One region of the Bacillus sp. UNCCL81 genome, then DNA from elsewhere that is predicted to be linked to it. Evidence: a T-box and tRNA genes for the amino acid it is inferred to sense, from the RefSeq annotation. Region 1 holds a T-box; the other holds one or more tRNA genes.
The links. A T-box is a leader RNA that pairs with one kind of tRNA and senses whether it is charged. The one in region 1 lies ahead of argS (arginine--tRNA ligase), so its partner is inferred to be a tRNA-Arg.
Positions count from the first base shown of each region.

Region 2: it has a tRNA-Arg gene. The T-box ahead of argS (arginine--tRNA ligase) is inferred to sense a tRNA for this amino acid. The anticodon was not compared.

Region 1 is NZ_FOMF01000004.1:532,907-548,324, forward strand. Features, by position in the region: gene BM319_RS12020 (endonuclease MutS2) at 1-1,617, opposite strand, end outside; gene polX (DNA polymerase/3'-5' exonuclease PolX) at 1,634-3,358, opposite strand; gene BM319_RS12030 (CvpA family protein) at 3,408-3,935, opposite strand; gene zapA (cell division protein ZapA) at 3,928-4,218, opposite strand; gene rnhC (ribonuclease HIII) at 4,316-5,248, shown strand; gene BM319_RS12045 (hypothetical protein) at 5,311-5,583, opposite strand; gene BM319_RS12050 (DinB family protein) at 5,703-6,143, shown strand; gene BM319_RS12055 (PH domain-containing protein) at 6,158-6,607, shown strand; gene BM319_RS12060 (PH domain-containing protein) at 6,975-7,589, opposite strand; gene BM319_RS12065 (ABC-F family ATP-binding cassette domain-containing protein) at 7,903-9,459, shown strand; gene BM319_RS12070 (nitroreductase family protein) at 9,523-10,116, opposite strand; gene argS (arginine--tRNA ligase) at 10,374-12,062, opposite strand; T-box leader at 12,105-12,326, opposite strand; gene BM319_RS12080 (tetratricopeptide repeat-containing glycosyltransferase family 2 protein) at 12,448-13,533, shown strand; gene BM319_RS12085 (glycosyltransferase) at 13,685-14,743, shown strand; gene BM319_RS12090 (glycosyltransferase) at 14,765-15,418, opposite strand, start outside.
Region 2 is NZ_FOMF01000006.1:197,690-213,107, forward strand. Features, by position in the region: tRNA gene BM319_RS14805 (tRNA-Arg) at 1,220-1,292, shown strand; gene BM319_RS24760 (hypothetical protein) at 1,499-1,654, shown strand; gene BM319_RS14810 (DUF6509 family protein) at 1,968-2,261, shown strand; gene BM319_RS14815 (PTS sugar transporter subunit IIB) at 2,595-2,897, shown strand; gene BM319_RS14820 (PTS sugar transporter subunit IIC) at 2,941-4,299, shown strand; gene BM319_RS14825 (PTS lactose/cellobiose transporter subunit IIA) at 4,324-4,644, shown strand; gene BM319_RS14830 (PTS sugar transporter subunit IIB) at 5,087-5,389, shown strand; gene BM319_RS14835 (PTS sugar transporter subunit IIC) at 5,434-6,789, shown strand; gene BM319_RS14840 (PTS lactose/cellobiose transporter subunit IIA) at 6,812-7,132, shown strand; gene BM319_RS14845 (6-phospho-beta-glucosidase) at 7,205-8,542, shown strand; gene chbG (chitin disaccharide deacetylase) at 8,621-9,346, shown strand; gene BM319_RS14855 (sigma-54-dependent transcriptional regulator) at 9,934-12,654, opposite strand; gene rpoN (RNA polymerase factor sigma-54) at 12,803-14,104, shown strand; gene BM319_RS14865 (glutaredoxin family protein) at 14,124-14,357, shown strand; gene BM319_RS14870 (sugar-binding transcriptional regulator) at 14,550-15,418, shown strand, end outside.

The sequences.
Region 1 (15,418 bases):
TGCTTCTTTCCATTCTGTTTCTGCACCTTTTCTACTCGTTTCTAAAGATGCAATCATATTTTCAACTTCATTACTTTCTTCACTTACATGATTTCTTGCTTTTTCAATTACACGATTTGAAAGTCCAAGTCTTCTAGAAATCTCAAATGCATTACTTCTACCTGGAACACCAATTAATAGTCGATAAGTCGGACTTAATGTTTCTACATCAAATTCAACACTTGCATTCATAACGTGCTCTCGATTGTAACTATATGCTTTTAGTTCAGGATAATGCGTTGTTGCTACTACTCTAGCACCGTATTCACTTACCTCATCTAATATTGAGATTGCTAAAGCTGCACCTTCCTGTGGGTCAGTTCCAGCCCCTAATTCATCAAATAATACAAGACTACTATGATTCACATGTTTTAAAATATCTACAATATTCACCATATGCGAAGAGAATGTACTTAAGCTCTGTTCGATTGATTGTTCATCACCAATATCGGCGAAAATTTGCTCAAACACACAAATTTCTGAACCGTCTAGTGCCGGAATTTGTAGACCAGATTGTGCCATTAAAACACAAATACCAATCGTTTTTAAAGTAACTGTCTTACCACCCGTATTTGGACCAGTAATAACAATCGTAGTAAAATCCTTACCTAATTCTATATCATTAGCTACTACTATATCCCTTGGAATTAGAGGATGACGTGCTTTTTTTAATTTAAAATATCGATCATTATTTAAAATTGGTTTACTCGCCTTAATTGAATGCGAATAATTAGCTTTGGCAAATAAGAAATCCATTTCTGCTAAAATTTCAACATTTTGCAATAAATCTGCTGAAGCCTCAGCTACTTGCCCTGTTAATGCCATTAAAATTTTCTCAATTTCTTGCTCTTCTTTAACTTTAGCTTCTTGTAAACTATTGTTTAATGTCACGACAGCCTGTGGCTCAATAAATAAGGTTTGTCCAGAAGAAGATTGATCATGCACAATACCACCATAAACATGTCGATATTCTTGTTTTACTGGAATAACGAAACGATCATTACGAATCGTTACGATTGAATCTGATAACATTTTTTGTGCATTTGCACCTCTAGTTAGACTCTCTAATTTTTCACGAATTCGAGCTTCAGCTGTTCGAACTTGTCCACGAATTGTTCGAAGTGTCACACTAGCGTCATCTAAAACTTCTCCATTATCACCAATAGCAGCTTTTATATTTTTATCTAATTCTAATAAAGGAATGATTTGCTCACTTAATGATTCTAAGTATGGAATTTCTACTTCACTCTCAATTAAGCCCTCAATAAATCGAATCATTTGACGCCCAGCATATGTAACACCCGAAATCGCAATTAGCTCAGAAGGAGATAGCATTCCACCAATATCTGCCCTTTTTACTTGCATTCTTATATCCGATAATCCGCCTAGAGGTACATTTCCTCGTAGACGAATAACTTTCACAGCTTCGTCGGTTGATTCATGTAGTTCTACAACTTCATCATAACTAGTACTTGGTAAAAGGTTTTTTATCCGTTCCTTACCTAGTGAAGATGAAGCGTGTTTAAGTAATTGTTCTTTTATTTTATCGTACTCTAAAACTCTTAACGTACGTTTCATATGCCCCGTAACCTCCTTACACTCGATTACGTTTCCTTTCAATCAAGCTTAAAAGTTCGTGTAATTCAAATGTATTTACAATATTTTCTCTTTTTAACCAAGCCTTCTTGGCCGCACTAACCCCGACAGTCATATGCTCTAGCATATCAATGTTATGTGCATCCGTATTAATAGATAGCATCACACCAGCTTCCTGTGCCATAATTAACATTTCTTTATTTAAATCTAAACGATTTGGATTTGCATTTAATTCTAAAATTGTACCTGTTTCTTTTGCTACAGAAATTAATTCTTCAGCATTTACTTTGTACCCAGCTCTTCTACCTATTTTGCGTCCTGTTGGATGCCCAATCATGCTAACATAAGGGTTTCTCATTGCATTTTTTAAACGCATCATGATTGTCTCTTCATCTTGACTAAAGCTAGAATGAATTGATGCAATAACAAAATCAAGTGAACGTAAAACATCATCTTCGTAATCTAACGATCCATCAGGTAAAATATCCATTTCTACCCCATGCAGAATTGTGAAATCAGTGTATTTTTCATTAACACGCTGAATTTCTTCTTTTTGTTTCCATAAGCGCTCAGGAGTTAAACCGTTCGCAACCTTTAAATATTGTGAATGGTCTGTGATGACAATATATTTATACCCCTTCGCACGACATGCATCTGCCATTTCTTCGATTGAATAGCCACCATCACTCCATGTAGAGTGCATATGTAAATCAGATTTCATATCTTCTAAACGAATTAATGGGTAATCGTTTGTAAAAGTTGAAACTTCCTTTCCATCCTCTCGAATTTCAGGTGGAAAACAAGGTAAATTAAAGTGAGCATAAAAATCTTCTTCATTATCAAATGTTAGAACTTCTCCAGTATTAACATTCTCAACACCATACTCACTAATTTTTTCCTCACGTTCTTTAGCCAATTGACGCATAGCTACATTATGATCCTTAGAACCTGTAAAATGATGCAGCGTTGTCGCAAACTCCTTAGGTTGAATAATTCGGAAGTCAACTGAAATCTCATATTCAACACCTTTTAAAACAAGAGAAACTTTTGTATCACCTTGTGCAATTATTCGAACGATTTCCGGCATCGAAAGTAATTGTTCTTTAATGCTTTCCGGTTTATTTGATGCAACAATAAAGTCTAAATCTTTAACTGTTTCACGTACTCTTCGTAAGCTGCCTGCTCTTGAATACTTTTCAACATCGTTCATTTCTGCTAAATAAGCTTCAATTTTATCAGCAATTGGTAATACATCTGCAAGCGGCAAGCGTTCAGGCTGCTTACCAAACTCCTCAATTGATTCTAAAATATTTTGCTCTGTCTTTTTTCCGAATCCAGCTAGCCCTTGTAGCTTACCATTTAAGCATGCTTCTTTTAATTGCTCCATGCTTTCAATTTGTAATGTTTGATAAAGCTTAGCTACTTTTTTCCCACCTAATCCTGGTAGTCTGAGTAAAGGAAGTAAAGTTTTAGGCAATGATTCTTGTAGTTCTTCCAATACCGTACTTTTACCAGTTTCAATATATTCTAAAATTACTGCAGAAGTCCCTTTTCCGATTCCTTTTATTGCAGTAAAGTCGTCGATTTGCTCAAGACTTCTTTCATCAGTTTCTAATGCATTTGCCGCTTTACGAAATGCTGATATTTTAAAAGCATTCTCACCTTTTAGTTCTAAATAAGTAGCAATTTGTTCTAACAGTTTAATTAACTCTTTTTTGTGCATTTTAAGTCACCTACTTAACATAGAAATTGTTTTTTCACTAAAAATTCGATTAAAGTATCTCAGAACTAGAAATTCCGTTCCATAATTCCATTAATTGATTTGATATAAATGGTGTATGTTGAACCATAAAATACGCAATATTTGATTTATGTAATAAAACATGTAGCGTATCTATTGGTACGATTAAAGCGATAAAAAGCGCCAAAACCGCAAATAAATAAACCTCTATAAAACCAAAAATACCACCTAAGAAGGAGTTCATCTGCTTTAAAACAGGTAATTGGAAAACTCCATTTAATAATGAACCAATAAATGAAATAACTAGCCTTGTCCCAATAAATAGTAAAGCAAAGGCAATAATTTCATAGACAAACTGATCTGCGTTTACGACTTGACCACCGCTTATATGAATTGGAAATATTTTTTTAAGCGAAGTAGCGGTCTGCTCATAATAATGATAAGCTAGGTATATGGATAGTAAAAAACCTAGTAATCGTACAAGGCTGCTAATAAATCCTCTTCTCCAACCTGTCAAAATTCCTAAACTAAAAATAATAAGTATAATTAAATCAATCATTCTCGTTCTGCTCACTTTTCGTTTGTTTTTCTAATAATTTTTCGAGCATTTCAGCTCTTTCTTTTAATTTTACATAATCACTTACAATATTTATTGCTGTTAATACAGCTAATTTATTAGTATCTAATAATGGATTCTTTTTATTTATTTCTTTCATTTTATCATCTACAATTGAGGCAACATGGCGAATATGATCTGTTGACTCGTCACCAGTAATTGCATAATGTTGCCCATAAATAGTTACATTTAGTTTTTGTTTCGATGAAGAATTGGACAACTTCATACCTCCATTCAGCTATAAACATTCTAACCTTAACTATAACATGAAATTCAATACAATCAAAAGTATTGGAAAATATCCATTTATAAAGGAGAAATTTATGTCAAACACTGTATTAACAGTTTCTGAGGATACTCTCTTAAAGATGAAAGCACACTACCAAAGTAGCCTTCAATCAAAAGTACCACAAGGTGGAGTATTTATGGCCAAACCAAGTGGCTGTACAATCACTGCATATAAATCTGGTAAAGTAATGTTTCAAGGCTCAAATTGTGATGCTGAAGTAAGTAAATGGCAAGGTAAATCGGCTAGCCAAACTACTAAAAAGGTAAACCCAACAAATACGAAATCAACTTTACCAAAAAACTTTTCAAGTCTTGCAGTAATAGGTAGTGATGAGGTTGGTACAGGCGACTACTTTGGACCGATGACTGTAGTAGCTTCTTTTGTAGAACCAAGTCAATTCGAATTATTAAAAGAATTAGGCGTAAAAGATTCGAAAGAACTAACTGACGAGGCCATATGCAGCATAGCAAAAAAAATTGTTCATGTCGTTACCTACAGCCTCTTAGTACTACACAATGAGAAATACAATGCTATGCAAGAAAAAGGCTATAATATGAATAAACTAAAGGCTCTTTTACATAACCAAGCAATTCGAAATACTATTTCAAAATTGGAAGATAAAAAATATGACGCAATTTTAATTGATCAATTTACTCCTCCAAATCTGTACTACGGATATTTAAAAGGAACAAAAGAAGTTATTCGTGATAAAGTTCAATTCGCTACAAAAGCAGAAGGTTTGCATCTCTCAGTTGCAGTTTCTTCGATCTTAGCCCGCTATGCTTTCCTACAACAAATGGATCAATTAAGTGAAAAAGCTGGCATGACCTTACCAAAAGGTGCAGGAGCAAAAGTTGATCAAGCCGCTGCAAAACTAATTAAAATAAAAGGTTTTGAAGCTTTACGAAGTTTAACGAAATTACATTTTGCTAATACCGAAAAGGCATTAAAGATTGCTAAAAAATGATTTTCATCAATGCATTCTTACGGATATGGAAACATCAAAAAAGCTGTATTCTAAACATTCATTTAGAATACAGCATCTAATATAAATATTATGAAACCTAATAGGCTAGCAACTTGTTTTTGTTTTTTATATCGAAGCATCGGTTTAGATAATAAAAATAAACAAATCAAAAATCCAAAAGGGATCGGTAACCAAAATAACCTAAATGGTAAAGAAGCTAGTACATAATAACCGATCATTTGAAACCCAAGATTATTAACATCCCGCTTAATGGCATCTTTATAAACTGCTAACACTCCAACTAACAATCCGACATAAAGTAAAAAGATTAACATCAAGCCACCTCCAAGATTGTCCTACTAATAACCTATTCACCTATGGCTTGTCTAAAGACTCATAAAGAAAAATGTTTAAACATATTCATAACATGTAGAAACGAAGGAGGAATATTTAGATGAATAATTTAATAAACGAATTTAGCAGTCTAATCCAATCCGTTCCAAAAATCATCAGAGCCTTATCGAATACAGATTATAAACCAAGTCCTACAAAATGGTCTAAAAAAGAAATCCTCGGACATCTTTGCGATTCTGCTACTATGAATCATAAAAGATTTATAGATAGATTGTCCTCTAAAGATGAACTAGTTTTGGAGCTTTATAAACAAAACTCATGGGTAGAATTAAATGATTATCAAAATAGCTATACAATTGAAGAAATTCTTACGTTATGGACTGCCTTAAATTCACGTTTCATGATTGTGCTCGCAAACATTTCGGAAGAACAATGGAAACTACAATATACTAGTCAAAACGAAGAATCTGTTACACTGAGTTGGTTATTTACTGACTACATTGACCATATGAAACACCACTTAAATCAAATATTAGGATAGGATCAAGGTGTGCCATGAAATTTAAAGTGAAGAAAAACCCTCTATTAGTCGTCCTAATTCTGAGCTTAATTCCCATCATTATTTCAGTACCCATCATCAGCATAATTGAAGCTGATCGTACAGGAATCATATTAAGTTTAGTAGTTTTTGTCTTTTTATTACCAATATTGATTGTTCTAGCTTGGGCATTATTCAACACATACCATGAATTAACAGAAACCGAATTCAAATCAAAATTTGGATTTATAACAATTATCATTCCATATAATGAAATTAGAACAGTTAGTTTCTCGAATAATCCAATTTCATCACCTGCCTGGACCTTTAAACGCTTAAAAATCGAATACAAAAAGTACGGATTTGACTTACTTTCACTTCCTGAAAATGAAGAAAACTTTTTACAAGAAATAAAAAAACGATGCCCAGATGCTACTATTTTAAACCGTCAAAGAGCAGAAGATTAATTTTAAACTTTAATCAAAGAAAACTCACAAGGTAAGGTATATGTTCCTTGTGAGTTTTCTTTTTATATTCTTGATTTGGTAAACTGATTACTCCAAAAATAATAGGAGATTTCACTAATGAAACCTTTATGAGTTACTAAATTTCAGCTTTTTCCATTTTTACTTACTCATGAGCCCTTTATGAGGTACTATATCTCAGCTTTTTGCTTTTTTACTTACTCATGAACCACTTATGAGTTACTATATTTCATCTTTTGTTTTTTTACTTTTCATGAATCCTTTATTCGTATTTCTCTAATTTAAGACATTCACCAGCACAAAAAAAGTCTCATAAGCACTTTGACTTACGAGACCTTTCTTTACCTTATTAGTTATTAATATACTTCTCAAATACTGATCCGAAATCTTTAACTTTGTATTGTTCTCTTGACTTCATTAACCATTCAAAAGCAGCTTCATTAATTTCTTTAAAACTGTTCACTAAATTATTTTCATTTGAAGTTACTCGGCCTAATGTTGAAGAAGCAATTTCGATGCTTTCTTTTGCATATCCTAGTGCTTTTTCGTTTTCATGACTAATTTCAGCAATCATTAGTAAAGCTTTATACAGATCCTTAACTTGTTCAATATGTTTTTTATGAACATCAATCGAAAACTCTCTACCGCCAATATTGAACTTAATTTCAACATCTAAATCAATTGTACCAGCTGTTTCAAGTAAAACATGTGTGATTTTATGTGTGTGATAATTATAACGATGAAGTGTACGCTTCTTACTGATTGCACTTGTACCATCTAAATGAATTAAGGCTTTATTCGTAAAGCAATACTCATCTGATTTTGATTTAATTAAGAAATAAATTTTTTCATTATCTTCATGCATTACATAATCGTCAGAATCAACTTTGTCATAATTTTTCGGTTCAATAACACTACCTACATCACTTAAACCAAGCATATCTGCAGCAACTTTACCAAACATTAAACTTCCTCCTCTGAATAGTAGGTATGGCTAATTGTATATTTATACGCCTTTTAAACCCACTTTTTGACTATTACACTTCTGAATTATACATTAAATACAAAAATATGGGGATAGGAATAGTAGGGGGATATGGATTTTTTTTCCTTTTTTAAAAGGTCCCCTCGCTTCTAACTCGCCCCCCATACGTTATAACTTAATTTACTGTTGAACACATACCCTGTTGCAGACTATAATTAGATGGTGACTGTTTAAATTACGTTCTTTCATAAAGAACATTATTATATGAAAAATAAAGAAAAGGTGTCGATCTATGAGTATTTTAACTGTAAAAAACTTAAGCCATGGATTCGGTGATCGTGCAATTTTTAATGATGTATCATTCCGTCTATTAAAAGGTGAACATATCGGTCTTATTGGTGCAAATGGTGAAGGTAAATCAACTTTCATGAATATCGTTACTGGAAAATTACAGCCTGATGAAGGTAAGGTTGAATGGTCTAAAAAAGTACGTGTAGGTTATTTAGATCAGCATGCTGTATTGCAGCCAGGTATGTCAATTCGTGACGTATTAAAAAGTGCTTTCCAATATATGTTTGATATGGAAAATGAAATTAATGATTTATATGTAAAAATGGCTGAAGCAACTCCGGAAGAAATGGAGAAAATGCTTGAAGATGTAGGTGTTCTTCAAGATACTTTAACAAATAATGATTTCTATATTATTGATGCTAAAGTTGAAGAAATTGGTCGTGGTTTAGGTTTAGAAGATATCGGACTTGATCGTGATGTAACAGAACTTTCTGGTGGTCAACGTTCAAAGGTTCTTCTATCAAAACTTCTTTTAGAAAAACCAGATATCTTATTACTCGATGAGCCTACTAACTATTTAGATGAGCAACATATTGAATGGTTAAAGCGCTATTTACAAGAGTATGAAAATGCATTTATTTTAATTTCACATGATATTCCTTTTTTAAATAGTGTTATTAACTTGATTTATCATATGGAAAACCAAGAATTAAATCGTTATGTTGGTGATTATGATAATTTCAAAGGAATTCATGAAATGAAAAAATCACAATTAGAATCAGCATATAAACGTCAACAACAAGAAATCTCTGAACTAAAAGATTTCGTTGCTCGTAATAAAGCTCGTGTTTCTACTCGTAATATGGCTATGTCTCGCCAAAAGAAACTTGATAAAATGGATGTAATTGAGCTTGCACGTGAAAAGCCAAAACCAGAATTCAACTTCAAACCTGCTCGTACTTCAGGTAAATTAATTTTTGAAGCAAAAGATTTAGTGATTGGTTACGATGAGCCTCTATCAAAACCGTTAAATCTACGTATGGAACGTGGACAGAAAATTGCTTTAGTTGGTGCGAACGGTATCGGTAAAACGACGTTAATGCGTAGTTTACTTGGTGATATTAAACCAATTTCTGGTGAAGTTGAGCGCGGTGAATTCCTTCACATTGGATACTTCGAACAAGAAGTAAAAAGTGATAATAATAAAACATGTATCGATGAAGTTTGGGATGAATTCCCATCATTTACACAATATGAAGTTCGTTCTGCACTTGCAAAATGTGGTTTAACGACTAAGCATATTGAGAGTAAAGTTGCAGTTTTAAGTGGTGGAGAAAAGGCGAAAGTTCGTTTATGTAAGTTAATTAATCAAGAAACAAACTTACTTGTACTCGATGAGCCTACTAACCATTTAGATGTAGATGCTAAAGAAGAACTAAAACGCGCACTAAAAGAGTACAAAGGAAGTCTTTTAATTATCTGTCACGAACCTGAATTCTACCAAGGATTAGTTACAGATGTATGGAATGGCGAAAACTGGACTACTAAGGTGTTTTAATTAATATAAAAAAGAGAGACGAAAAAATTGTTTTCGTTCTCTCTTTTTTGTTTTTCAAACCTTTTAAAGTGAAATATTTTGACTAAGCTTTGATGTCCATTCACTTGGATGTTTTCTTTTCTTTGTTCCTTTTGGGATTGAATTGATATAACCGATATGAAGAGCCCCTAAAATTTTTCGATTCTCGGGAATACCCATCTCTTTGTAAAATTGTTTATCAAAAATATAAGGATTTGTTCGCCATACCATTCCAATATTTTTTTCCCAAGCTGCTAATTGTAAATTTTGAACAAATGCACAGGTTGCTCCAATCGCTTCTAGATTTTTCTTTTCATTTTCTGAGTGGTCTGCCGTAATAATTAAATGCATTGGTGTGTCGATGATATATGTTTTAAAGAATTCAGTTGATTTTTTAATTTTCTCAACTGTATATGTTTCAGTTAATTCCATTCTTTCATAGCTATCTACAATTTTTGAAGCATAATATTCTTTTTCTTTTTCTTCTGATACCATAATAAATTGCCAAGGCTCTTCTTTGCTGTGGAAGGGAGCATAAGATGCTGCTTCAAGTAGCTCCATTAAATCATCCATATTAATTGAATCCCTTTTTGTATCTCTAATCGTTCTTCTATTTTTAATAAAATTTAATATCGACATTGAACGTTTCCCCTTATTCTCTAAATATCTTAAATTCATTATAAATGTAAATGATAATCATTTTCAATAAAAGTTTTAAATTTTAATTGTTTTCTTAGACCATGTTAATCCTTTATGATTTGGATACATTGTTAATCGTAATCCTTACATAATTATTTATATGTACTAAAAATTAGAAAGACTGTGTTTTGTGTACTACGATCAAATCAAAAAGAAAACAGGTATTGAAGATAAAAATTTCTTCAATACCTGTTACTTTACATTTCTTTTGGAGCACGTATTCCTAATAATCTTAGTCCTTCTTCTAAAACAATTGAAACGACTTTAATTAATGCTAATCTACTCTCTAATTGGTCATCATTTGTTAGAATATGAGTATTTCCATAATATTTATTGAAGCTTTGTGCCAAATCTATTGTATATTTAGCAATGACAGATGGTTCAAATTGCGCAAAACTACGTGTAACTTTATTTGGGAACTCAAGTATATGTTTTATAATGTCCCAACTATATGAATCATCCAGTCCATCTTGTTTATTTAAATCCTGTGATGAAGCTTTATCTAAAATTGAATTTGTTCTCGCTATTGAGTATTGTACATATGGCCCTGTTTCACCTTCAAATTTTAGCATTTGGTCTAGTGAAAATTCGATGTTATTCATACGATCATTTTTTAAATCTTGGAAAATAATTGCACCGACTCCAACCATTTTTGCAACTTCTTCTTTATTTTTTAGTGTAGGATTTTTTTCTGCAATATTCTGACTAGCTAAGCTAATTGCTTCCTCAATTACTTCTTCTAAAAGAACAATTTTCCCTTTTCGCGTTGACATTTTTTTACCGTTTTGTAGGATTAAACCGAATGGAACATGTACCATTTCATTCGCCCATTCATAACCCATTTTCTTCAAAACTGTAAATACTTGATCAAAATGCAATGCCTGTTCTCCACCTACAACATACACCGCCTTATCAAAATCGTATGTTTCTTTACGATAAAGTGCAGCAGCTAGATCTCTTGTAGCATACAGCGTAGCTCCATCAGATTTTCTAATTAAGCATGGTGGTAATTCCTTTTCAGTTAATTCAACAACATCAGCACCCTCAGATTCCACTAAAAGGTTTTTTTGCTCTAGAAGTTCAATAACGCGGTCCATTTTATCATTGTAAAATGCTTCTCCGTTAAAGCTATCAAAGTTTACACCTAATAAATCATAAACTAACATGAATTCTTTAAGGGACTCATCACGGAACCACTTCCATAAATGTAAAGCTTCTTCATTTTTTTCCTCTAATTGCTTAAACCAGCTTCTAGCTTCTTCCTCAAGTTGAGGCTCTTTTTCAACTTCTTCATGAAATTTAACATATAATTTTAAAAGTTCTTTGATTGGATTTTCTTTTACTGCATCTTGATTACCCCAAAGTTTATAAGCAACAATTAATTTCCCAAACTGTGTTCCCCAGTCTCCAAGGTGATTAATTTTTATTGATTTATACCCATTTTTTTCAGCTATTTTAGCAATTGAATTTCCAATCATTGTTGAACGCAAGTGACCCATCGAAAATGGCTTTGCAATATTTGGTGAGGAACAATCAATCGCAACCGTTTTGTCTTCACCAATTACTTGATTTCCATATTCCTTCCCTTGACCAAGAACTAATTCAATTACTTGCTTACTTACTAGCTTTTTATTCAAAAAGCAGTTTACGTACGGGCCGTTCGCTTCTACTTTTTTAATTAAATCATGATTAATCTGTAGTGCAATTTCCTTTGCAATTATAACTGGAGATTTTTTTAATGCTTTTGCTAATTGGAAACAAGGAAATGCTAAATCACCTTGATCTGCATAATTCGGTTTTTCAATAAGTGAGTTAATTTCAGTTAAAGTTAGTGACCCATTTAAAGCTTTTTCAATTTGTTCACTATACATATTTACATAATTCATTAGGATCAATCCTCTCCAAAATATAAAAAACCCGTCTCTATCATAAGAGACGGGTTTAACTAATCCGCGGTACCACTCTAATTGTTCAAATATATTGAACCAGCTTTAAAATTTGTTAACGAGGTCTTCCCCGGCAAAGTCCTACTATTATTTCAGACTGCTTCTCCGAAGTGCGCTTCATCATATTCGCTCTGTTAGGCTTCCACCATCCCCAACTCTCTACAAGATTCAAAATAAGATTACTCTCTTCATCTAAAAATTTTCAATATTCATTTTTTCCATTTAATCATATCTAATGTAGAAATTCAAGATTAAATATTTTTTGAACTTTATGAATGACACCATTTGTTGACAACCTTAATAACATAAAATTGAGGTGGAATTCATGAAAAAAAACCCAATAACTTTAAGTCTTTGTATGATTGTTAAAAACGAAGAAGCTGTACTTTCCAGATGTTTATCATCTGTATCTAATATAGTAGACGAAATTGTCATTATTGATACTGGTTCTACAGACAAAACAAAAGAAATAGCTAAAAAGTTTACAAATTCAATATATGATTTTACTTGGATCAATGATTTCTCGGCAGCAAGAAATTTTGCTTTTTCTAAGGCAACGAAGGACTATATTATGTGGCTAGATGCTGATGATATTATCACTGACGAAAATGCGAAAAAATTACTTAAATTAAAAAAGTCATTATCTAAAAATGTCGACGCGGTCGGAATGAAATATCATCTAGCTTTTGATGAAAATGGTAATCCGAGCTTTAGTTCTGTACGTAATCGAATCGTTAAGCGAGAAAGAAACTTTAAATGGATTGGTTTCGTACATGAATATTTAGAAGTTTACGGCGAAATTATTCAATCGGATGCTGCAATTATCCATCAAAAAGACAAAGAGTTTTCTGATCGCAATTTAAAGATTTATGAAAATGCGATTTCTTCAGGTAATGAATTAAGTCCGCGTGACAAATACTATTATGCAAATGAATGCGTAGATCATCAGTTATACGAAAAGGCAATTGAATGGTATAAATTGTTTCTTGATGAAGGAAAAGGCTGGTACGAAGATAATATTCAAGCATGTGGTAAAATGGCAGACTGCTATTTAAATCTAAACGAATTGGAAAACGCGATAAGTAGTTGTCTAAGATCTTTTTCATATGATGGTCCACGTGGAGAAAACTGCTGTCGTTTAGGATTTGTATATCTTCACAAAGGTGATTTTACACGTGCTATTTCATGGTATAAACTTGCCACACTTGTTGATGTTCCTACAAGTAGTCCTTTTATTAATCAAGCATGTTACACTTGGTTACCTAATCTACAGCTATGTCTTTGCTATAGTCGATTAGGCGATCAACTTACTGCTAGAAAATATAATGATATAGCAGCAAGCTATGTTCCGAATAACCCTTCTGTTCTTCACAACAAAGAGTATTTCCGCTCATATTTTAAAGATCAATAACTTACCCTTACTATCTACTAACTTTATATTTCCTATCCTATCTGTTTAGTAACTATAATAGATGATTTGGAAACTACTAATTAAGTATATCAACACTAAATTATTATCAATCATTTAATACAAAATTAAAATTATAGAAAAGGGTGATAGCTTGATCACAGTCAGTTTATGCATGGTTGTACAAAATAATGAAGCCACAATTGAAAGATGTTTAAGTTCAGTTAGTAGCTTAGTTGATGAAATTATCATCGTTGATATGATTTCCCACGATCGAACGATTGAGCTAGTAAGACAGTTTACAGACCAAATACATGTTTTTGATGGTGTGGATGAAATAAATGCATTAAATTTTTCAAAATCATTGGCAACAAAAGACTTTATACTTTTACTAAACCATAGTGAAGTTTTACTAGAAAATGATCGTTTAACATTTTCTAATCTAAAACAATCAATAAACAATGAAGTTTATAATGTAGCTGTCGATTATCAAATCGGTTGGAATGTAAAAAGTAAACAAATAATTAATAGATTATTTAAAAGATTAAGTCCAAAAAGTCATTCCCCGAATATGAAAAATGAGCAAACCTCTAAATCATTTTCTACTAATCTTGTTATTACAGATCTTCCTTTTACACAAAATACAAAAGAAAATATTCAAATATATGAACAAATGCTAACTAACAACCTCAAGCTTTCAACAATGGATTTGTTTTATTATGCGAAAGAATTAAGCTCAGATCATCAACATGATCAATCAATAAAGTATTTTTTAAAATTTTTGAGATTAGATCAGCCTTTTGAAGAACTTAATATTCTTGCTTGTCATTATATTGCTAATTGTTATAACGAGTTTAATCTAAGAGACTTAGAAACTACTTGGTTATTAAGAGCTCTTAAATATGGCAATACCCATCCAGAAACATGTTGTAGATTGGCTTATACTTTTTTTGAGAAAAATAATTTCAATTCGGCTATTTATTGGTATAAAGAAGCAATCTTAAATAAGGTGAACAATCGTTTAATTCTTCTCAACCCATCATGTACTACATGGCTACCACATTTACAGCTAGCTGTCTGCTATGACAGAATAGGTGAATTGCACCTTGCAAATGAGCACAATGAATTAGCCTATCATTTTTACCCAACACACCCAAGCATTCTTTCAAATAGAGAATATTTTTCAAATAGATTAAATAACGAAGGCAGCTGAGGACTCTCAACTGCCTTTTAATCATTTTTTTCTTATTAACAAGAGCATATTATATATTTCAAGATTTGAAGTTAGTTGTTCAAGATTTATTCCAAAACTATGAGCTAAATGAACTACTTCTTCAAAAAACAACTTAATATTTAAATCTACATTTATTTTTTCATTCTTTTTCGTCGTCACTTCAAATTGGTCAGTTGGAAATAGCGTATTAATTGTTTGAGGCGTGAAAAATCTAATATTTTCTTTTTTCAATATTCCCGCGTGTAAATAATTCCATTGGCCTTGTAATAATTGAAAGAGAACTTCACCATGGGAAACATTTGGAACTCTACAAATAATTGACCCAGATGGTTTTAATAGATTGGTAATTTCTTTTACAAAACTCCAAGGATCTACAAGCTGGTTGACAATATTATCAATTATGATTAAATCAAAAAACGCCTCGGGGTAACTGTGGGAAACTTCTCCAATTCCAATTTTATCAATCCTCTTGTAAAATTGTGATGCAATAGAGGATAATTCTGAATCACTTTCTGTTCCATATAATTCACATTTATATAGATTTTTAATTTCTAGACCTGTTGCTCCAGCTAAGCAACCAACTTCTAATACATTATTTGTGTTACCTGGTACCATCTCAATAATTTCCGTCTTCGGATACCCAATATCTATTAA
Region 2 (15,418 bases), on a different contig from region 1:
ATTAATACAATAATACCTTTAAGGTCAGAAAAGGTCAAATAAAACAGATGCTATATTTAATGTATTATTCAAACTTAAAATTCTTGACCTTTTATAACATATTTATTTATCTAATACTTCAACATCATTAACGACTTTTCCTATTATTAAACGTAACTTTATGTAGTTTTTCTTTTGATAAGTTAAAAAACTAGTAACAAAATGATTGGAGCATATTCTTGTTTGAAATATAGAGCCTTGTTAAACTACCAAATTTTCGTAAAGGGAGTTTAGTGATGTTGATTTCCACTACAGTGTGCTCGCTTTCCATGGGGCGAGACCTGAGCCTCCTCGTCACGTTCGTTCCTGTGGGGTCTCAGGCTTCCCGCATATCCCATAGGAGTCGAGCACCCCTCCGTTCCAATCAAGTTGCTTATTAAAAAAGCTTACGATAAAAGGCTAATTTAATATCCTTTACTTAGCGTAAAATAACAGTTTATTAATCAGTTTGTATTTCAATTAAGATCGACCATGAACTTATAAACTAATCATTTGAAATTATTTATCTAAAATTTGCTCTAAATATTTTTAACTTCTTAATAAACAATTTCTATATTTTTGTTGGTATATTAAATATAAATTCATCGCGTCGCCTGTATATAGAAGACGATGAGTTTTTAACGCTTTTACAAGCCATCAAAACTAAATTTATAAAAGAAAATGCACACAAACCATTCCAAAGTGTATCTTCTTCTTTTTCCTACTCAAAAAGAAACCTAAATTATTGCGGTCAGAACATTCTAACGATATAATAAAACATAAGATTTTCTTATAAACTTACGAATAAGCTACAAAGCGAAACATCAGCGCACCAATCGAGCCGCTACTTGCATAAACTTACTGAGATTGGGGCGACAATACGAAATACTTATTTTAACCATATATTAAAATGCGTTCGTAGCTCAGTTGGATAGAGCACGTCCGAATAAGCTACATAGCAAAACATCAGCGCACCAATCGAGCCACTCCTTGCATAAACTTACTGAGATTGGGGCGACAGATACACTATACTTATTTTAATTAGATATTATATAATGCGTTCGTAGCTCAGTGGATAGAGCACGTCCGAATAAGCTACAAAGCGAAACTGCAGCGCACCAATCGAGCTGCTCCTTGCAACTACCTGCTGAGATTGGGGCGACAGATACACTATACTTATTTTAATTAGATATTATATAATGCGTTCGTAGCTCAGTGGATAGAGCATCGGTTTCCGGTACCGTGTGTCGCAGGTTCGAATCCTGTCGAGCGCGCTAAAAGAATAAACCGAGCGATAAAATCTGTTAATTATCAGATATTATCGTTCGGTTTTTATTTTTCCTCCTTTAAACCCTGAATCTCAGCCTTAAATCCTACCTTTACCTTACAACTAAAGATGTATTAAAACTCCATCCAATGAAGAATGGGTTCCCGGTACTTTAAGTCATATATTAAAAGTATATAAAGGGAGGTTATTCAAATGGATATGAATTCTTGGTTTCTTGAAGAAATGGCACAAATCAATAAAGATGAAATAGAAAGAGAATTAAAATTTAAAGAAACTTATAAACTGTATTCAACTTCTAAAAAGAAAAAATACTGCATCGACCTAAAAATCATTAAATTCTGTATTTAAATTAGAGAATGTTTATTATCATCTTAAATTTACTAAAAAAAGAGCTGAGTGACTTTGTATTTATAAAAATTATTCGGTTCTTTTTCCTGCTTCTATTTATTTCCTCTATCCTTTTTCCTAAATATATGATATATTACTCTTTGCGATGAGCTAATTTGAGTAAGACGAGAGATATGCGCAAGCTAAACGCGCGGATGTGGCCGCCCGGTCTCTCGCCTCAAACGCATCAAGACGTCTGCTGCGGCAGGCGTCTTTCTTTTTGTCCATTCCTTTGTGTATAATAGTACATATTAAAATTGAAGGGAATGTTTTTGTGTTAACGATTGCAGAATACACTGTAGAAGAAATAAAAGATCCATTTGGTATCATTGAAGGTGATCGATATGAGTTTATTCTTTATATCAATGTACCAGAGGATGATGAATTATTTAATGAAAAAGGTATATATATAAAAGTACTTTTTGGAGTAAATGGTGAGGAGTCGAAATTAATTAAATATGACTTATATGAAGCTGAGTCAAATCAGTATTTAGATTTTGATTTGGAAGAAGATGAGGAAAAAGAAGTATTTGAATTTTGTAAAACTCATTTAACAGTTGAAGAATAATCTTAATGTGTTGTCGAATGACACACTTCGGCTAGGAGATATCCTATTTTGGGAATTTCTTAACACACTATTGTGTAATTGCAAACACAGTATCAATTGTGCCTACACACTTATAAAACACTAATATTTTAAATAAATGTTACGTTTTGAAAACCTTGATTTATCAGGGTTTTTTTGTTGTATTTTTAAATAGATAGATTTTTCGGAATATTGGCACGGAATTTGCAATATTTAAATTGATTACACAACTTGTCCTTGTAACGCGTAATTCTTTTGTCATTATTTGTAAAAATGTAAGCGTTTCATCGACAAGAATAATTGAGGAGGTGTAGGATGAAGATCTTATTGGTATGTTCTGCGGGAATGTCGACTAGTCTACTAGTTACAAAAATGGAACAAGCAGCTAAGGCGAAAGGTATTCAAGCAACAATATGGGCTGTTGCTGGTGATGAGGCGAAAGAAAATTTAGCTAAAGCGGATGTATTACTACTTGGTCCACAGGTTCGTTATTTAGTCTCAGAAATGAAAAAATTAGCTGAACCTAAAGGGATACCAGTAGATACAATTAATCCAGTGCACTATGGATTGATGAATGGTGAAGCTGTACTGGAAATGGCTTTAAATTTGAAAAAGTAAAACGGGGAATTAAAAATCTAGAGAGAAAAGAAGGTGTATTTGAATGATGCGTTTTGCTGAAAAGTATATAATGCCTGCTGCAGCGAAGTTTGGTAATCAACGTCATTTGTTAGCGATTCGTGATGCGTTAATTGGCATGATTGCCATTACGATGATTGGAGCTTTTGCTGTACTTATTAATAATTTAGGTGGCGCAATCCACGGCTACGACAAAATGATGGTAACAGTCTTTGGTGCAAACTGGAAAACACTAGGCAGTGATATTTGGTGGGGAACATTTGCATTTATGACAGTATTTGCTGTAGTAGGGATCGCGCATAGATTAGCTCGTTCTTATGGTGATGAAGGTTTTGAAGCAATGCTGGTTGCATTAGCGTGTTACTTCGTACTAGTTCCACAATCATTAGCTGCGGTATCAGTTACATTAAATGGTGGTAAGACAGCTACAGGTGGAACTTGGGGATTTATTAGTTGGAATTCATTAAACTCAACGGCTTTATTTACAGGAATTATCGTTGCGATTATTGCGACTGAAATTTTTGTACGATTAGCTAGAGTGAAACAATTAGTTATTAAATTACCAGATGGCGTTCCACCAGCAGTATCGAAAGCATTTGCAAAGTTATTACCAGGTATGTTAACAATCTTTATCGTTGCATTAATTGGTTTATTGTTCAGATTATACATTTCGAATGGCGTATTCTTTAATGATTGGTTAAATTCAGTTCTTGTAAAACCATTAACTGATGCAGCAGATTCATTAGGATTTGCAGTTGCAATTGCATTTTTTGTACATTTTTTCTGGGCGCTTGGATTACATGGTCCAAATATTTTAGGAGGGATTACAACTCCTTTATTAACAACTCTAGGAAACCATAACATCGATTTATATGCAAAAGGTGTGACTGATTTAGATAAGTATTCTGTCTTAGCAGGTCCATTCTTAGACGCATTTGTATATATGGGTGGATCAGGTACTACAATCGGTTTACTTATTGCAATGTTCTTAGTTAACCGTAAACGTCATAAACAGATGATTGCTTTAGGAACACCTCCAGGATTATTTAATATTAATGAACCAATTATTTTCGGTTTACCAATCGTGTTAAACCCAGTATGGTTAATACCGTTTATCTGTACTCCAATTGTTTTAACCATTATTTCTTATTTAGCTGTTCAATCACATATTGTTTTCCCGGTTGTTTCTACAATCCCTTGGGTAACTCCACCAGTTATAGGTGGCTATTTAGCAACTGGTGGTCACTGGAGCGGTGCAGTTTTATCGCTTGTTAACGTAGTAATTTCAATCGTTATTTACTTACCGTTCGTTGTAGTAGCAGAAAGAATGGAAGCTAGAAAGTCGACAGAAACAACAACAAGTAGTAATTCATTAAATGTATAAAGAATGTGAAGGAGAAGAGTGAAAATGCCTACCGACACAAATAATGAACAAATTGCATTTCAACTTATATTACATTCCGGTAATGCTAAGAGTTTATTAATGGAAGCAATGTATAAAGCTCGTGATGGTAAGTTCGAGGAAGCCCGTAGTAAAGTAAACGAAGCGAATGCGGAACTTAAGCGAGCTCATCATTCACAAACTTCACTTATTCAAAGTGAAGCGGGTGGGCAACAATACAAAATTAATATTCTTTTAGTACATGCACAGGATCATTTAATGAACACTCTTACAACAAGAGATTTAGTAGAGGAAATTATTTACTTACATGAAAAAATTTCACTTTAATAATTGATCAAAAAAGTGGTGTAGACTAATTCTACATCACTTTTTTGATAGATTACATAGAACAAAATGTATAATTTAAGTAAGGATCGTAAAAGTGTTTTAAAACACTACAATATAGTTTATATAAATCACGACACACTAACAGGATAATAACACACTAAAACAATTTAAGAAGATTGAGGAACTATATTTAACACACTAGACGTTTTAAGTTACTTTCCTTTTAAAGTAAAGAAAAAAGATTTCATGAAGATGATTCCTTATAGGACAAGGTTTCAATGAGTAAATTATATATTTTTCAATATACCAGAAAAAGTTGGCACGCCATTTGCTATATAAAAAGTGTACAAAATAAATTAATTTGTAGTTACTTCAAGGATTTGTTTCTTACTTCAAACAAACCTGTAAGCGCTACACTAATTCTAATACTGGAGGAATCACAATGAATATTTTATTAGCTTGTTCAGCAGGAATGTCTACTAGTTTACTAGTAACTAAAATGGAGGAAGCAGCAAAAGCAAAAGGAATTGACGTAAAGATTTGGGCAGTTTCAGGTGATGCTGCAAAAGAAAATTTAGATAAAGCCGACGTTCTTTTATTAGGACCACAAGTACGTTATTTAGCTTCTGAAATGAAAAAAGTTGCCGAGCCAAAAGGGATACCAGTTGATGTAATCAATCCAGTGCATTATGGACTTATGAATGGTGAAGCGGTTTTAGAATTAGCACTTAGTTTAAAAAAATAGTCATGATCGTTGCATACATTTTAAACAAAAAGGAGTCCTAAACAATGATGAATTTTGTAGATAGATATATAATGCCAGCTGCAGCAAAGTTCGGTAACCAACGTCATTTATTAGCAATACGCGATGCGTTAATCGGGATGATTGCCATTACAATGGTCGGTTCTTTTGCAGTATTATTTAATAATTTAGGTGGAGCAATCAAAGGTTACGACAAAATGATGGAAGCTCTTTTTGGAGTAAACTGGAAGACATTAGGTGGAGACATCTGGTGGGGAACATTCGCATTTATGACTGTTTTTGCAGTTGTAGGGATTGCTTATAAATTGGCTCGTTCTTATGGTGATGAGGGATTTGAAGCAATGCTTGTCGCATTAGCATCATATTTTGTACTAGTGCCTCAATCATTAAATGCAGTAACAGTTACATTAGAAAATGGAAAAACAGCTACTGGTAGTGTTTGGGGATTAGTGAACTCTACTTATACTAATTCAACTGCACTTTTTACCGGAATAATCGTTGCCATTATCGCAACAGAAATTTTTGTTCGCTTATCAAGAGTAAAACAATTAGTTATTAAATTGCCAGATGGTGTACCACCAGCAGTTTCAAAAGCATTTGCAAAGCTATTACCAGGTATGCTAACAATCTTTGTGATTGCGATTGTTGGATTACTATTTAGACTATATTTATCAGATGGAGTCTATTTTAATGATTGGTTAAGCTCAGTTCTTGTTAAGCCATTAACAAATGCTGCAGACTCTTTACCGTTTGCAATCGGTATCGCATTCTTTATTCATTTCTTCTGGATGCTTGGCTTACATGGACCGAATATACTAGGTGGAATTACGACACCATTATTTACAGCTTTAGGAAATGAAAATATTGATTTAGCAGCAAAAGGTGTTACAAAGTGGAGTGAATATAATGTAATGGCTGGTCAGTTCTTTGATGCATTTGTATTCTTAGGTGGATCAGGTGCTACTTTAGGGTTAATCATTTCAATGATCTTAATAAATCGAAAACGTAATAAACAAATGATTGGATTAGGTGGAGCACCAGGTTTATTCCAAATTAATGAACCAGTTCTTTTCGGATTACCGATTGTGTTAAATCCAATGTGGTTAATTCCATTCATTGGCACACCAATTATCTTAACAGTTATTTCATATTTAGCAATTTCTTTAGGTATGGTTCACCCAGTAACTACGAATATTCCATGGGTAACTCCACCAATTTTAGGTGGATGGCTGATTACAGGGGGACATTGGACAGGTGCAGCCTTAGCAGCATTTAACCTAGTTATCTCGGTTGTCATCTATTTACCTTTCGTTGCACTACAAAGACGAATGGAATCTAAAAAAACTAGAGAAGCAGCAAATAATCAAAGTGCTGCTATGTAATGCAGTTTGAGGAGGATACGAAATGAGTACATTAACGACAATTGAGCAAACAGCATTCCAATTAATCTTACACGCAGGAAACGCAAAAAGCTCATTAATGGAAGGTATGCAGGCTGCTCGAGCAGGTAATTTAGAAGAAGCAAATAGTAAGATTGAAGAAGCAAAGAAAGAATTAAATCTTGCGCATCAGGCACAAACTTCATTAATTCAAGGTGAAGCACGTGGAGAGAATGTTGAATTAAGTATTTTATTAATTCATGCTCAAGATCATTTAATGAATGCATTAACGATGAGAGATTTAGTAACAGAAATAATTTTCCTACATGAGAAATTAAATAAATAAGAGAAAATAGAAAAGTAGTTTCCTAGTATCATCGGGCTACTTTTCTCCTATCATATAGAAGGAGTGAAGAAAATGAGAAACGGTATTAAAATAGCAACAATTGGTGGCGGTTCAAGTTATACTCCAGAATTAGTTGAAGGATTTATTAAACGTTATGATGAACTACCTGTAAGAGAGTTATGGTTAGTGGACATTGAAGAAGGTAGAGAAAAACTTGAAATCGTTGGAAACCTTGCGAAAAGAATGGTAGAAAAAGCAGGAGTACCGATGGAAATTCATTTAACACTTGATCGACGTGCTGCTCTTAAAGATGCTGATTTTGTCACAACACAATTTCGTGTAGGTTTACTTGAAGCTCGTATGAAGGATGAGCGTATTCCTTTAAAATATGGGGTAATTGGACAAGAAACTAATGGTCCAGGTGGTCTATTTAAAGCACTTCGTACAATTCCGGTTATTTTAGATATCGTTAAGGATATTGAAGAGCTTTGTCCAAATGCTTGGCTAGTAAACTTTACGAATCCTACAGGTATTTTAACAGAAGCGATTTTAAGATACACAGATTTCCGTAAAGTAGTAGGTTTATGTAATGTACCAATTCATATTCACATGAACATTGCAAAAGGTCTAGGGGTAGAAGCTGAGCGTGTGCACATTGATTTTATGGGATTAAATCATATGGTTTACGGAACGAAAGTATTATTAGATGGTGAAGATGTAACAAGTCGTGTTGTAAGTGAGTTTGCACGCCCTGCTGAAAGTATGACGATGCAAAATATTAAGGCAATGGATTGGAATCCTGATTTTATTGAAGCACTTGGAGCGATTCCATGTCCGTATCATCGTTACTACTATCAAACGAAAGTAATGTTAGAGGAAGAACTGGAAGCAGCGAAAAAAGATGGAACGCGTGCTGAGGTTGTGAAAAAATTAGAAGAATCATTATTCGAATTATATAAAGATCCTAATTTAAATATTAAGCCACCACAATTAGAAAAACGTGGCGGAGCTTATTATAGTGATGCTGCATGTCGATTAATTTCATCTTTATATAACAATAAAGGTGATATCCAACCTGTTAACACAATGAATAATGGTGCAATTGCATCAATTCCAGATGATTGTGCTGTTGAAGTAAGTGCTGTTATTACAAAAGATGGTCCAAAACCGCTTACGATGGGTGACTTACCGGTTGCAGTACGCGGTTTAGTTCAACAAATTAAATCATTCGAACGTGTTGCTGCGGAAGCTGGAGTAACAGGGGATTATAAAACAGCATTACTTGCTATGTGTATTAACCCTCTAGTTGGATCTGATAATTTAGCAAAACAAATTCTAGATGAAATGTTAGAGGCTCACAAAGAGCATTTACCTCAATTCTTTAAAAACGAAAAAGTAGCAGCGAATTAACGATTAAAAAGAGGGATGTAGCTCGATTGAAAGAGTGCATCCCTTTTTATCATCCTAAAAGAAAAAGGAGAATGAATGATGAAGAAGCTAATTGTAAATGCAGATGATTTCGGGTACTCAAAAGGTGTAAATTATGGCATTATTGAAGCACATTTGAATGGAATAGTGAACTCCGCGACTATGATGATGAATATGTATGCGGTAGAGCATGGAATTGAATTAGCAAAATTACATCCTACATTAGGATTAGGTGTACATCTTGTATTAACTGCGGGCAAACCTTTATTAACAGATCTACAAACAATTGTAGATCAAAATGGGGATTTCCTTAAAAATAGTTACTGGTATGACAATCCCGTTATTAATGTTGAAGAAGTTGAAAAGGAATGGGATGCTCAAATTCAAAAGTTTCTTTCTTATGGATTGAATCCTTCACATCTAGATAGTCATCACCATGTACACATGATTCCAATTCTACATCCAGTAATTGCAAAATTATCTCAAAAGTATGATCTTCCAGTCCGTATTTCTCCAAAGAGTCAAATAGACGGAATCACACCTTTCACGGATCAATTATTAACTGATTTTTATGGTAGTGATATTCCATTAAACTATTTTGAGACAATAGAAGACAGAATAAATAAAAATGTTGAGTCAGTAGAGGTTATGGTACATCCAGCATTAGTCGATAATCATTTAAAAAATGGTACATCCTATTGCTTTGAGAGATTAACAGAACTAGACATTTTAACGAACTCAAAACTTCCTGAGGGAGTAGAGCTAGTAAAGTATTATATAGAATAAAAAGCCAGTTCCTTTCATCGAAGTAACTGGCATTAGAGTATTGAAATATAAAATGGTCAATAGGGAAACAGACATTAAATTGAACTTATTTATGATGAAATGATCATTTTTTGGATGATTTATTAATGGTTATAAATGTTAATATTGAGCAATTTCACGATTTCAATAATCACTAGTAATGATTTTTTCAGTGATTAAAAATATTATGAGCTAATTTTTAGAAAAACAAATTCAGTTGATTAGTTTAATTAAAGTTCGATATTAGTTGACCTACAAACTGATTAATACACAACAGTTAGATTATTCTAAGTAAAAGCTATTTGATTATGATTTTATTGGAGACTTTTTTCGATGAATAAGTTGATTGGAGCGGAGGGGTGCTCGACTCCTATGGGATTAGCGGGAAGGCTAAAGACCCCGCAGGCTTGCCGAGGAGGCTAAAGAATCTCTCCCCATGGAAAGCGAGCATCCTGTAGTGGAAATCAACATCACTCTACTCCTTTTACGAAAATTTGGTAATTTAATTGACAGGGATGTTTTTCAACAGAGTAAAGCCAGTTCCTTCATCGAAGTAACTGGCTTTTTACTTATTTTATATAAAAGTCTTCATCTAACCTACTTATATCGTTTCTAGAATAAAATTCCATTAAATAACATATTTCATCATCAGGTATGATAATGTCACAAGCATCCTCAATTTGTTGCATTATTTTTTTAATTTTTAAATATAGCATATAGTCACTATTTATTTTATCTTCTTTATCTTTAAATGGGATTAGAGGCTGTGAGTTTTGAATCCGATCAATCATGCAACTCATATGAATAACAATTCCCATTAGATCCTCATTTTTGAAAAATTTGTCTGTTTGGACTTGTATATCATTTAAGGCACGTCTAATCACACTAATTACTTTTTTAGCATCCTTTAAAGAAATAGTCTCTTGTAGTGTTTCAGCCATTTTTAAATACGTTTCTTCATAAGTTATCAATTCTTGTATTGTCTTTGTTGCTTTCATATTTAATACATCCTGTAAATGAAACGTATTAAATGGAACATTTATATCAAAATTTGAAACAATACAAACGATACTTCGTTCTTTAGATATATCATTTAACATTTTTTGTAATTCGTCTTTATTTAAAAGGCTAATTGGCACGATTTCTAGCATCTCTTTATCATAGACCAAGTTATTCGCTAGTATATTTTTAATGGCTATTGCACTTCCCTGACCAGTCAGACATGCTGTTAAAATGACAGAACGATTAAATTCAGGTTGTTTCGTTTTATTTGAATGAGAATTGATGAAGAAAGTAGTTAAGTTTCTTACATCCTGATAAAGCTCGTCTAAATTATAACCTAGTGTTGCTTTTCTAGAAGCTTCGATTACATGTGCAGTACTTACCATTTGAATCACGCGTACAGGAATTGAAAATTCAGCTTCAATTATGTCGCCGATATAAGATAGTGATCCCATATCAATACAAAGTAGAATTCCATTTAATTTACCTAAAGATTTAATATAATCTTTTACTCGAATTAAAAAATCTTGTGGTGGTTCACTTAATGGCATATCGATTCCAATAACTTCCTCGTTTTCTAACAGTTCATTTGTTACATTCGCCATTTCTTTAGCAATACCGTTACCATGAGCTAATACAATTACTTTTACATTGGAGCTAGTCACTTTAAAATCTTCGTTTCCATATACAAAAAACATCGTTATAAATGCTACTTCATCAAATGGGATTGAAACATTTGAGAAATCTTCAATCATTTTTACACATTCAATTGAAACGGAAAACTCATTCTTATATTGCTCTCGGATTTGCGTTATATTTGGATGATAAATTTTCTTGTTTGACTGTATACGTTGTAATAAGGTTTGAATGTGTAGGCTAAGTGCAACGAGTATTTTTTCATTAAATCTCTTGTTTAATTTTTCTTCTGCTAGTTTTAGTACCTTTTCACTTAATGTAACGATTTCAGGCTTGATTATTTTTGAGACATTTTCTTTACTAGATAGTTTGCGATTAATAGAAGTTAAATAATGCGTAAAATAGCTTTCAATATCGTTTTCCATTAGTAAGGATAACTCGTCCTGAGCTACGCCACGTTGTTTCAGTTCTTCATACTTCGTATCAATTCGGTCATAAATTGTATCTGCAGAATGATCCAATTGGTGGTTACTGGTTATACCTTTTGTTGGTGAAAATTCAAAATGCTCGTTTAAAAGTGTAACCGCATGCTTCACTTTTTTTTCAATGAATAAGCCTTCCTTCACATACCAGTTCAAATCAGTGCTGTAAATTCGTATTTTGTCATGTTTATGAGTAATAAAATCTGCGTAAGCCTTTGCACAAGCTAATTGAATGTCGGCTTTAAGTTGTCCGATATTGTTTTGACACGGATAAAATAGAAATGAGCGAATAGTATTTGCACTTACAACGATCTCTTTTCCTAGCCGAACACTTTCTTCCGTGAAAAAACGTTTAATCAGTGTCAGTCTCTCTTCATATGTACGATCACGAAGAGCTGGCAAGGTAATGACCATAGGGATCCGGCGCGTAAATGTAGATAATAAAGTGGACTCGGGATCCTCTGTTGTTGCTGAAATGATTAATACATTCGATGTTCGCTCGTTTTCTGTCTCACCTAGTCTTCTATACAACTTATAATCAATGAACGTAAATAACATTTCTTGACCTTCAGGAGTAAGTCGATGAACCTCATCTAAAAATAATATTCCGTTATTTGCTTTCTCGAGTAGACCTTTTTGTTCTGTTGCACCTGTATAAGCACCTTTTCTAACACCGAAAAGCTGGCCTAATAATAGTTGTGGATTATTTGCATAGTCTGCGCAATTAAAAATAATGAATGGAGAATCCTTTTCTAAAACATTTGAACGGATTGCGTAATCATGCATTCTTTTAGCAAAAGCAGATTTACCAACACCAGTCTCACCGAGTATTAATGTATGCATACCATTTGGTGGATAGAGAATAGCTGATCTTGCTTTTTCGATGGCAGGTCTTAAACTAATATTTTCTTCATAAAAATATTCATATTTATAGTCTGAACTTGCGATCTTAATTTGAGATTGATTCGTTTGTTGTAAAGTATGAGATAGGAGCTTAAATACGACAGGTCTAGAATTTGTTTTAATTAATAATTCTTCTTTAACTAATTTATTTAAATCACTGCTAACGTTTGCTCTATCTAAACCGAGCTTTTGAGCAATATCATTAGCAGTAAAGCCTTGCTCCTTACTTTGAAGAAAAACTTCATAAATCTGATTTTTTCTGTTCATAATGGCCCACCCATCATAAAGAGTTGTATACTTTTACTATACAGGAAAAAGTAAACGTTTTCACTATATTTAAATTAGTACAACAATTCGTCAAGTACTATGAAAAAGTTAAATATCGAGTAAAATAGTAATAAGGGAGTGAAGTAGTATGGAAATGAATTTAATGCAAAAACAATCATTGAAACTTGCAATGACTCAGGAACTACGACAAGCCATTACAATGCTTCAATTTAATGCCCAAGAACTTACAGATTTTTTATTTGAGCAATCATTAGAAAATCCCTTAATTGAAGTCGAAACTCCTTATAACGATTACACTTCTTCAAAAATCAAACAACAAACTACTTCCAGCGGACAAGGAATGGAGTTATATACTCGAAGAACAGAAACATTACAAGAAGAACTTGTTAGTCAGTTAAATGAGTTGAAAATTGATAATGAGGAATATAAAATTATAAAATATTTAATTTATAACTTAGATAAAAATGGATTTTTAATGGAATCAGATGAAGAGCTTATACACGAATTAAATATTTCATTCGATCAATTACAAATCTGCATTGATACACTTCAACGTTTTGAACCCTCAGGAGTTGGAGCAAGATCCGTTAAAGAGTGCTTATTAATTCAACTAAATGGCCTTGAAGTTGACACAACAATTGCAAAACAGGTCATTAAAGATTATTTTGATCTATTTGTTAATAAAAACTGGAAAGAAATAGCTAAGAAACTTAAGATTAGCTTACCCGATTTACAAAAGCAAATTGACTTAATTTTAACCCTTCAGCCAAGACCAGGTTTAAATTATTTCCAAGACCAAGTAAATTATGTAGCACCTGATTTATCAGTTGAAAAAATAGGTGGGGAATTCGTTGTACTGATTAATGATAAAATTATGCCTCGTTTAAAAGTACTTAATGAATATTCTTCAATTTTAAATGGTCAACATGAGAAGGAAGTTTCAACTTATTTAAAGGACAAAAATACGCAAGTTAACTGGTTAATGAAAAGCTTGGAAGAACGAAAATCAACAATGTTAGCAGTAATGAATTGTATTCTTCGAAAGCAAATTGCTTTTTTTGAAAAAGGTCCCGCAAATTTAAAAACTCTTACTTTAAAAGAGATAGCGGAAGAACTTTCATTACATGAATCGACAATTAGCCGTACATGTAAAAACAAATATGTACAGACACCGTTTGGTTTATATGAAATGAAAAAATTCTTCCATCAAGGTGTAAGTGTAGATGGTGAGGAGCTTGCATCAACGAGTGTACAGGTATTCATCAAGCAACTAGTTGATGAAGAAAACAAAGAAAAACCATTTTCAGATCAAAAGCTAGTAGAATTATTAGCTGAAAAACACGGAGTAGAAATCTCAAGAAGAACGGTAGCTAAATATAGAGATATACTGAGAATTCCTGGTTCATCAAAACGAAAGCGCTTTAGTTAAAAAGGAGAATGGGATGTCGATTAAGTTAACTTTATTTACAAAAGAGAATTGTGGATTATGCGAAGAAGCAAAAGATGCAATTCGCTTGGTTCAATCTGAATATGAAATCGATGTAAATGAAATTGATATTTATTCTGATGATGCATTATTAGAGGAGTATCAACTAATGATTCCTGTTATTCAAATTAATGGGGAAACTGTTGCATACGGAAAAATTCATAAGATTGACATATTAAATGCCATAAATGGGTAGTTATCAGTTGAAAGAAATGAATGACCCTGTTACAATATAAATGTAGCAGGGTTATTTCACTTCTGGAGTAAGTCTTGTTCAAAAAAACAACGTTGCAAAACGCTGTAATTTTTTTAAAACAAGCGGGACATAATATGTCATAGTGGGACACATTTAGACCCAAGTGAATACTCTGTGAAAGAGGAGATGAAAATGAACCATATTTTAAAGCTACAACAAAAATTATTACCTGATCTAATACCCGTTATCCAAAAAAGATTTCAAATCCTACAATATATACGAATTATGCAGCCGATCGGTCGAAGGAATTTGTCTGCTAGCGTAGGATTGACAGAAAGAGTACTTAGATCAGAAGTTGCTTTATTAAAAGAGCAAAGACTGATTAATGTCGCATCTTCTGGAATGACATTAACGGATGAAGGACTAAGCTTACTTCTAGACCTAGAAGAACCAATGCGTGAACTATTCGGTTTGAAAAATATCGAAGACTTGCTCAAGGAAACATTTAATCTTAAGGAAGTAATCGTTGTTTCAGGCGATAGTGACGAGCTGGACTGGGTAAAAAAGGAGATGGGTCGAGCGGCTGTTGGCTGTATAAACCAAAGGATAGAAACAAATAATATTGTTGCTGTTACTGGTGGTTCCACTTTAGCTGCCGTAGCTGAAATGATGAATGATGATTCTAAGGATCTAAATACCTTATTTGTTCCAGCGCGAGGCGGTTTAGGTGAAGAAGTAAGAAATCAAGCAAATACGATTTGTGCAAAAATGGCTGAAATGGCAAAAGGTAATTATCGATTACTTCACTTGCCAGATGAACTTAGTGAAGAGGCCTATATAACTATGATGGAAGAACCAAGAGTAAAAGAGGTTCTAAATTTAATTCGATCTTCTTCTATTGTCGTACACGGCATTGGAGATGCATTTACGATGGCTAAACGAAGACAATCTTCATCAGAACAGTTAGAAATCTTAACTGAATCTGAAGCTGTAGGAGAGGCATTTGGATATTACTTTAATGAAAATGGTGAAGTTGTTTACAGAGTAAGAACAATCGGTTT